DNA from 3 places in the Thalassotalea coralli genome. Region 1 is predicted to be linked to each of the others. Evidence: predicted binding sites of a transcription regulator. Region 1 holds the regulator's gene; each other region holds the start of a gene.

What was found. Region 1 encodes MetJ, which represses methionine synthesis genes. Its sites were predicted from a motif close to TAGACGTCTAGACGTCTA; they were not measured.
Region 2: the regulator MetJ is predicted to act here: its motif matches at 1,682-1,699, upstream of ACOB80_RS07490 (cystathionine beta-lyase).
Region 3: the regulator MetJ is predicted to act here: its motif matches at 1,182-1,199, upstream of serA (phosphoglycerate dehydrogenase).

What each region holds. Positions count from the first base shown of each region.
Region 1 is NZ_JBVVBK010000003.1:19,858-23,068, reverse strand. Features, by position in the region: gene ACOB80_RS08370 (malic enzyme-like NAD(P)-binding protein) at 34-1,281, shown strand; gene ACOB80_RS08365 (hypothetical protein) at 1,355-1,705, shown strand; gene metJ (met regulon transcriptional regulator MetJ) at 1,763-2,095, opposite strand; gene metB (cystathionine gamma-synthase) at 2,273-3,211, shown strand, end outside.
Region 2 is NZ_JBVVBK010000002.1:473,844-477,054, forward strand. Features, by position in the region: gene ACOB80_RS07490 (cystathionine beta-lyase) at 463-1,647, opposite strand; gene ACOB80_RS07495 (hypothetical protein) at 1,865-2,206, shown strand; gene ACOB80_RS07500 (alkaline phosphatase D family protein) at 2,319-3,211, opposite strand, start outside.
Region 3 is NZ_JBVVBK010000001.1:407,511-410,721, reverse strand. Features, by position in the region: gene ACOB80_RS01805 (5-formyltetrahydrofolate cyclo-ligase) at 1-374, shown strand, start outside; gene rpiA (ribose-5-phosphate isomerase RpiA) at 500-1,156, shown strand; gene serA (phosphoglycerate dehydrogenase) at 1,435-2,664, shown strand; gene ACOB80_RS01790 (phosphatidylglycerophosphatase A family protein) at 2,737-3,192, opposite strand; gene thiL (thiamine-phosphate kinase) at 3,204-3,211, opposite strand, start outside.

The DNA of each region.
Region 1 (3,211 bases):
AATACTTTTTAACGCACTCTAAAGGACACCACTATGACAGATTTGCGCCAGCAAGCATTGGACTATCATCAGTTTCCATCGCCGGGCAAAATTAGTATCGAATTAACAACTCCTGCCGAAACGAGCAAAGACTTAGCTTTAGCTTATAGTCCAGGTGTTGCTGAACCAGTACGCGAAATCGCTGAAAACCCAGATGCAGTTTATCAATACACTGCAAAAGGCAACACTGTTGCAGTTATCACCAATGGCACTGCGATTTTAGGCTTAGGTAACCTTGGCGGTATGGCTTCAAAACCGGTAATGGAAGGAAAGGCTTTACTGTTTAAACGTTTCGCCAACATCGATTCTTTCGATATCGAAGTAAAGCATAAAACTGTTGAAGAATTCGTTAGCACTGTTGCTAATATAGCTGATAGCTTCGGTGGTATTAACCTTGAAGATATTAAAGCGCCAGAGTGTTTTGAAATTGAAAAAGCATTAATTGAGCGTTGTAAAATTCCTGTATTTCATGACGACCAACATGGTACGGCAATCGTAACGGCTGCTGGCATGATAAACGCGTTGGAAATCCAAGGTAAACAATTAAGACACGCTAATATCGTTTGTATGGGCGCAGGTGCAGCCGCTATCGCTTGTATGGAGCTATTAATTAGTTGTGGCGCACAACGTGAAAAGATCTACATGTTAGACACTAAAGGTGTTGTTCATACGCGTCGTGACGATTTAAATGAATATAAAAAGCTTTTTGCTAACAATACTGATAAACGCACTCTTGAAGACGTGATTGATGGCGCAGACGTGTTTGTTGGTGTTTCTGGCCCAGATCTTCTTAGTGAAGAACATGTAAAAATGATGGCGAACAATCCAGTTATCTTTGCTTGTTCTAACCCTGATCCAGAAATAAAGCCAGAAGTTGCCAAGGCTGCTCGTGAAGATGTGATCATCGCAACAGGTCGTTCTGATTACCCGAACCAAGTTAACAACGTATTGTGTTTCCCGTTTATCTTCCGTGGTGCATTAGATGTTCGCGCTCGCACAATTAACGATGCAATGAAAGTTGCTTGTGTGCATGCAATCCGTGAATTGGCGAAAGAGCCTGTGCCACAAGAAGTATTAGCGGCAAGTGGTGAAACTGCATTAGAGTTCGGCAAAGATTATATTATTCCAAAGCCAATGGACTCTCGTTTATGTGGTCGTGTTGCTAAAGCCGTGGCACAAGCCGCGGTTGATTCTGGCGTTGCTGCTTTAGAAATGCCTGAAAACTATATGCAAAACGCATAAAGCTTGATTATTCTATAGTGACACGGCAATGTGTCCTGCCGTTCACTATAGTTTTGTTCAAGTAAGTGATTGTATGGCTAAGCCCAAACTCAAAGCATTTCTATTTAATCTCCTCGTTTATCCTGGCATAGGTCAGCTAACATTAAATCGCCCGAAACGAGGTTGGCTGTTAATCAGCACCTTTACTTTTGCCCTAGTGTTATTCTTTTACGAGGCAGTATCTAAAATTATGCCTTTAGTGGAAAAAGTAAAAACGGGTAAACTTGCGTTAACGCAAACGGCCATAGCGAAGGAAATGCAGTTAAACCCAATTTACTTAGATTGGGAGTTAATTACTTATCTGTTATTGGTATTATTGTTCGGCTGGTTGTTCGGGCTTGTCGATTGCCTAATAACGGCAGAAAGTGATAGCGAAATAAATTGATGGCGACAAAAAAGGAAGCTTAAAGCCTCCTTTTATTACACGGATTTTCGTGAATTGCTACTCGTTTTCGTCAGATTCGTATTGACTAAAATCAGTAATACCTTTTTCTTCAAGAATTTTGCGAACGCTTGCGGGTAACTTTTCTTCGTTATCTTTCGCAAGATCTTCGTCACTCGGAAGTGGTTGACCGGTAAATGCGTGCAAAAACGCTTCACATAGCAACTCACTATTAGTTGCGTGGCGTAAATTATTAACTTGGCGTCTAGTACGCTCGTCAGTTAGTACTTTTAATACTCGTAGTGGAATTGAAACGGTTATTTTCTTAACTTGTTCACTTTTTTTTCCATGTTCAGCATAGGGATTAATATATTCCCCGTTCCACTCTGCCATGCGTACCTCAATGATAAAACCTAATTACAATAAGAGATTTTACCCGTTAGATAGCATGAGTCAATAATGAAAGTGTAGAAGTTTAGAAGTCTAAAGTTGTTGCATGGAAAATTTAAAAGGTTTAGACTTTTGGACGTCCAAACATCTAAAACGGCATTTTTTGGTAAGGTAACGCACATGACAGACAAAAAACTAGCAACAACAGCGGTAAGAGCTGGCATAAATACTGATGAGCATCATGGCGCAGTTATACCTGCGATCCATTTATCTAGCACGTATGCGTTAAAAGGGTTTAACGATAAACGCCAATTCGATTATTCTCGAACGGGTAACCCAACTAGAGCGACTTTTGCTCAAGCTATTGCTGATTTAGAACAAGGTGCTGTTGGTATTGTGACCAGCACCGGAATGTCATCTGTGCATCTTATCTGTCAGTTACTTTCTGTCGACGATACCGTGGTTATCCCACACGATTGTTACGGTGGCAGTTATCGTTTATTTACTCATTTAGCCAAAAGAGGGCAGTTTAAGCTTGTTGTTGTTGACCAATCAGATCAAGATGCATTGGATAAAGCTTTAGCTCAGAAACCTAAGTTAGTGTTAATTGAAACACCGAGTAACCCTTTAATGCGCTTGGTGGATATCAAAGCTATCACAGCGCAAAGCCAAGCAGCTGGGGCGTTAGTTGCGGTAGATAACACCTTTTTATCGCCAGTATTGCAACAGCCGTTGTTACTGGGTGCCGATATTGTTTTCCATTCAACTACAAAATTTATTAATGGTCATAGTGATGTTGTGGGTGGTGTGTTAGTGACACGTGAACAAGCGCTAGGTGAAGAGTTAGCTTGGTGGGCAAATTGTATTGGTATTACAGGCTCTGCGTTTGACAGCTACTTAGCGCTTCGCGGTTTAAAAACATTACCTGTTCGTATGAAACAGCACCAAGAGAACGCTAATCAAGTGGCGTCGTTTTTAAAAGAGCACCCTGCAGTAGAAAAAGTGTATTTCCCTGGATTTGAAGATCATCAAGGTCATGAGTTAGCCAAACAACAACAATACGACTTTGGCTCAATGATGAGTTTTGAAGTAAAAGGCGGTGTCGAGGCTGTTAAGAAG
Region 2 (3,211 bases), on a different contig from region 1:
AAAACAAATAAACTACTTTTTAACGTCGGTGTGCGTTTAATAAGAACTTAATCAACTGCCTTTAAGCGCCTATTTTTTCGATACAAGCGAGGAAAATAAATATTGAGAAATATTTGAGATTAATTCCATTTAACAATACTCAACTCCCTGTATAAGCAAAGTAAAGATAGGACAAAAAAAACAAATTACAAACTAATTTATAACAAATTATACAAATATTTTACAAAAATCATTATAAACTACTAAAACTAATAGAAAAGTTTAGCCTTTGACCATGATTAATTGTGTCTAGATAACTTTTACTAACATGGGATACGTAAACATTTTTCAAAGGTTTTTAGTAATAAAAACAGTAGGAGAATTACCGAAACAAGATGAAATTTCGATAGTAGTTTAGATTAACACACTATCTATAGCGCTCTAAACTTAGCCTACAGCACTATAGATATTCAAAAATGTGAGTTACTTTATTTTTCTTAAACTTTGATTAAGCCTATCTAAACCCGCAGCTAAATCTTCAATTAAGTCGTCAGGGTCTTCTAATCCTATGTGCACTCGAATAAGCGGAAACTCGTGGTTCCACTCTGTCGCGGTGCGCAATCGACCTACATTAGTGTTACCCAAGATTAAACTTTCAAACCCGCCCCAGGAATAACCCATTTTAAAATGGTGCATACCATCTAAAAGTGCATTAACTGATGCTTGATCTCCGCGATTTAAAACAAAGGAAAACAAGCCGTTTGAGCCAGTAAAGTCTCGCTCAAAGAATTCATGCCCCGGACATGAAGAAAATGCAGGATGCAAAATGGTGTCAACTTCTTCGCGTTCACTCAACCAGTTAGCTACTTTTAACGCGTTCTCTTGATGTTGTTTAAGTCTAACACCTAACGTTCTAATACCACGCATCGCTAAATACAAATCATCTGGCGAGGTGCACTGCCCCATCAAGTAACTGTTTTCACGCAGATCAGGCCAATACTTTTCGTTGGCAACAGCAGTTCCCAACATAACATCTGAATGACCAACAATATATTTAGTTGCTGCCTGAATAGAAATGTCGACACCGTGTTTAAACGGGTCAAAATTAACACCCGCGCCCCAGGTATTATCTAGCATGACAATACAGTCGTGTTTGTGTGCCACTTCTGCAATACCAGGTACATCTTGAACTTCCATGGTGATTGAGCCTGGAGATTCTAAAAATACCACTTTCGTATTAGGTTTAATTAGTGCTTCAATGCCTTTACCGATTAGTGGGTCGTAATAAGTCGTTTCAACCCCTATACGAGCAAGTACTTTGTCGCAGTAATCACGTGTAGGTTCGTAAGCAGTGTCCACCATTAAAATATGATCACCAGTTTTAACAAAGGCTAAAATGGCGTTGGTTATTGCTGCTGTACCTGATGGATATAGTGCACAGCCAGCGCCACCTTCCAGTTCTGTCATGGCGTCTTGAAAAGCAAATGAAGTCGACGTGCCGCGACGCCCATAGAACAACACTTGATTACCGCGATTAGCAGTAGCATGTTTCATTTGTTTTGTTGATTCAAATACGACTGTTGAAGCACGCTCTACCGGAGGATTTACAACACCACGTGTCCATTTTGATGCTCTGCCAGCATTTACAATTTTGGTATCTTTTTTCATTCTAATCCTGAAGTTAACTTTTCATTTAGCATTCTAGCCATCTAAACGTATTTATAAACGCAATTGTCTTCAAAGGCACGTAGTTTTTACAACTATTTTAGAATCAGACCTTTCGAATCGCTATAAGGTAACAAAGCTAGTGATATCGATAACAGACTGGTTACATTGTTTTGGTTACAGTTAACCTCAGTTTAACAAGGTAAAGGAAGTAGACACCATGAAAATAATTTTATCCGGTTTAGTTATGACAGCATTATTAGCAGTGAATTTTTCAGCTAACAGCGCACAAACATGTCGTTGGGTGCAAGGCAAAGGTCGCGTATGTACCCCCGTAGTAAAAAAGAAAGTAGTTGTTGTTAATCCTGGTCATCATCATCACAATCCTTGGCATAGTTTTGCGGCAGTTGTTGGTACAGCAATTGTTATCGATAAAGTCACAGGTGAACCAACAGTGGAAGGCAAAGACTCTATTTTAGTAGAAACTAAGCTTATTGAAGCGGGCAAAGTCGATGTCATAGAAAAAGACGGCAAAGTTATCTTTATCCGTGGTATCGGCTAAAAATTCAATTTTAAACAGAGCCTAAAATTCCAATTTAGTTAAAATGAGTGTCCCGGAAACAAAAAAGACCCGAGCAAGCTCGGGTCTTTTTTGTGTTATACGCTCGGTTTTTCTAAGATTTCGCCTGAAGGGATGAAAGTCGAAACTGATGTTGGTTAACAATCTCGCCTTTCACGTCTTTTAACCCTATCGCAATCAAGGGATCTGAAAGTGTCCAATCTATTTCAATAAAGCCATAATTCACTTCATTTGTAAAAGCGCCTAGCCTATGCTTGTTCGGGCTAACATCTTTCCACTTTTCACTTAAACCAGAGCTGGTGACTTCCCATAAGCCATAATGGTTAGTGTTGTTCTTGCTATTTACGTAAGACACTTCTCCCCAATGGGTGTCACCGCTGATAAAAATAACACCCGAAACTTTATGCTCTTCAATAAATGATAATAATCGCTTTCTGTCTTCAGGAAAATTAGCCCAAGATTCCCAACCCGTGAATTCAGGAAGCAGTTGCAAGCTTGAACCTATCACTTTAATTTTGGCCGGCTTTAACAATTCTTTTTCTAACCATTGCCACTGCTCTTCGCCAAGCATTGACGCACCTTTAGTGGGTGAAACCTTATAAGGTCCCATGTTATTGGGGACACGATCTGTTACGTAACTCATTTTCGACACACTGTGAATTTTGTCTCTATTCCAACGTAAATCAGGCAATATAACCTGCACCTTTTTATCGTCACTTCCATACATATAGCTAGTGTAAATCCCATCGCGAGTATATCGAGGTGACGATTTAGGCTCTTGCCAGAAATCTAGCATAATCTGCCGTGATGCTTCTTTTTCTGGGTATTCTTTTCCCGCATCATTTTCGCCATAATCGTGATCATCCCATATTGCAATAAGTTCAGAAGTGGCTTTAAGCTTTTTAAAACCTGGGTGATTACCAAGAACTTGGTATTTATCAGCCAAGGTTTGCATGTTTTCTGTATCCCCGTATATGTTATCCCCTA
Region 3 (3,211 bases), on a different contig from region 1:
TCGACGTTTACCTGCCAGTCCTTCACCCATTTTCTAAAGGACACTTAATATTTTTACGATATTGCAAAACCAGCGAAATGGTAAACAACAAATATGGCATTGAAGAGCCGGCACTCAATGTGACTCAGGTGTGTCCTTTAGAACATCTAGATATTGTCTTTACTCCTCTCGTGGCGTTCGACAACCAAGGTAATAGACTGGGCATGGGTGGCGGCTACTACGACAGAACTTTTGCTGACCCACTAAAAAAACTAAATCACATAAGAAAAATTGGGTTAGCCCATGACTGCCAGTTAGTTGACCAAGTGCCAAGCGAAGCGTGGGATGTTCCCCTTTCTGAAATAGCGACGCCAAGCCAGCTATATCACTTTTAAACAAGTAAAAAAGTTAAATTTGGGTATTAGGTTATCCTGTCTTTCTTCTGCCTGTTATACTATTGCGCAAAGTATTTGTCGTAATTGATGCGAACTATTCAAGACCCCTAATTAGTGGAATAAAAATGACTCAAGATCAAATGAAACAAGCTGCAGCGATCAAAGCTGTAGATTACGTAGAAGATGATACTATCGTTGGTGTAGGTACAGGCTCGACCGTTAACTTTTTTATTGATGCACTTGCGAAGAAAAAGCACGATATTAAAGGCGCGGTTTCTAGCTCTGAAGAATCGACTAAACGCTTAAAAGCGCACGGTATTGAAGTATTTGACCTAAATAGCGTCGATGAGATTGGTGTCTATGTAGATGGAGCCGATGAAATCAACGAACACATGCACATGATCAAAGGCGGTGGCGCAGCGCTAACTCGAGAAAAGATTGTAGCAGCTGTTGCTAAACAATTTGTTTGTATCTGTGATGAATCAAAGCAAGTACCTGTTTTAGGTAAATTCCCTTTGCCTGTTGAAGTTATCCCAATGGCACGCAGTTATGTAGCAAGAGAACTAGTAAAGCTTGGTGGCGATCCTGTCTACCGCCAAGGTGTTGTCACTGACAATGGCAATGTCATTTTAGATGTCCATAACTTAGATATATTAGACCCAAAAGGATTAGAAACACGTATCAATGCTATCGTCGGTGTAGTGACAAACGGCTTGTTTGCTGAGCGTGGCGCAGATGTTCTTGTGTTAGGTACACCGGAAGGTGCAAAAGTCGTAAAATAACACTTTAGAGTTTTAGCACTATATGTTAACGTTTAGATGGTTTTGGGTATCTAGCCATCTAAAACTATCTAAAGCGTGTTTAACTAGTATTCTGATTTTGGCTGAATTAGTAGCAAGACATTGCTTTTTATATGCTATAGGGACGATGTTTTTGTGGTTTTTCACGATACGTGAGCAACCAAAATGTCGAGCAGTAAAAATGCAATAATGAATAGCCAAAATATGCAGCAAGACTTAACACGCTCTAAACTAACTTAAAATATATAGCGATAAAACACATGAGTAACACGTCACTTGCCAAAGAAAAAATCAAGATTTTGCTACTAGAAGGTGTGCACGAGAGCGCACTGGAAGAACTAAAATCAGCCGGTTATAGCAATATTGAATATTTAAAAACCTCTCTTGCTGAAGATGAACTGATCGCAAAAATAGCAGATGTTCATTTTATCGGTATCCGTTCTCGTACTATGTTAAACGACAAAGTACTTGAGGCTGCAAAAAAACTAGTCGCTATCGGCTGTTTCTGTATTGGAACTAACCAAGTCGACACAGCATCTGCTCAACGACGTGGTATCCCTGTATTTAACGCACCATTTTCCAACACGCGCTCAGTTGCTGAACTGGTTATTGGTGAACTCTTGCTATTACTTCGAGGCATTCCGGAAAAAAGTGCTCAAGCGCATCGTGGCGTGTGGAACAAGTCTGCTAGTGGCTCTGTTGAAGCCAGAGGAAAAACGCTTGGTATCATAGGTTATGGTCATATTGGTATGCAGCTAGGCATACTCGCAGAAACCTTAGGTATGAAAGTAAAATTTTACGATATTGAAACTAAACTTCCTTTAGGAAATGCCGAACAAGCAAGTAGTTTAAATAGCTTATTGGCAAGTGCAGATGTCGTTAGTTTACATGTTCCTGAAACAGCGCAAACACAAGATATGATGGCTGCTGCACAGTTTGCGGCAATGAAAGACGGCGTGATATTCATTAACGCCTCTAGAGGTACAGTTGTTGATATTGACGCCTTATGCGCTGCACTTTCTTCAAAGAAAGTTGCTGGAGCAGCGGTTGATGTATTTCCTGTTGAGCCAAAGAGTAATGATGAAGAATTTACCTCTCCTTTACGTGAATTCGATAACGTCATATTAACGCCTCACATTGGCGGTAGTACAAAAGAAGCTCAAGCTAACATCGGATTAGAAGTAGCGAGTAAGCTAGCGAAATACTCAGATAATGGTTCAACCCTATCTGCAGTAAATTTCCCTGAAGTATCTTTACCTGAACATTCCGGCACCAGCCGTTTGCTTCACATCCATAAGAACCAGCCTGGAATTTTAACGCAAATTAACCAAGCGTTCGCTGAGCACAATATCAATATCGCTGCACAATACTTACAAACTGATGATCAGATTGGTTATGTTGTTATCGATATCGAAACAGAAAACAGTGAAACAGCACTTAGAGCGTTAAGGCAGATACCAGGGACAATAAAAGCACGTATCTTGCACTAATCGTAGAAGAAAAGGCATCTGAACTAAAAAAGGCCTCAATAGAGGCCTTTTTAATATCAATTAGCGCTACAACTAAAAAATTAAGTGCATTACTACTAATGCCATTAATCCTGCCACGATATCGTCTAACATTATTCCTAAGCCACCATGACAGTGCTTGTCTAGCCAAGAGATAGGCCACGGCTTTAAAATATCAAAAAATCTAAAGAGTAAAAATCCAGTGACTAGTGTGGTTAGCGACATTGGGATCAAAATCATGGTAATGAGATAACCGACCACTTCATCCCATACTATTGCCGGGTGATCATGTACGCCAACTTTCTTGGCGGTGTAATCACAAATAAAGATGCCAGCTACGCTAAATAGAAAAGTCACGACTAAATAGTAAGGAAGAGTGACGTCGGCTAATAACCAGAGTATAGGTAATGCAGCGAGCGTCCCAAACGTACCAGGAGCTTTAGGAGCTAACCCTGTTCCAAAACCTAGTGCAAAAAATTGAATCGGATCTTTTAAAGAAAATTTAGTCACGCAGACGAGTCCTAAACAG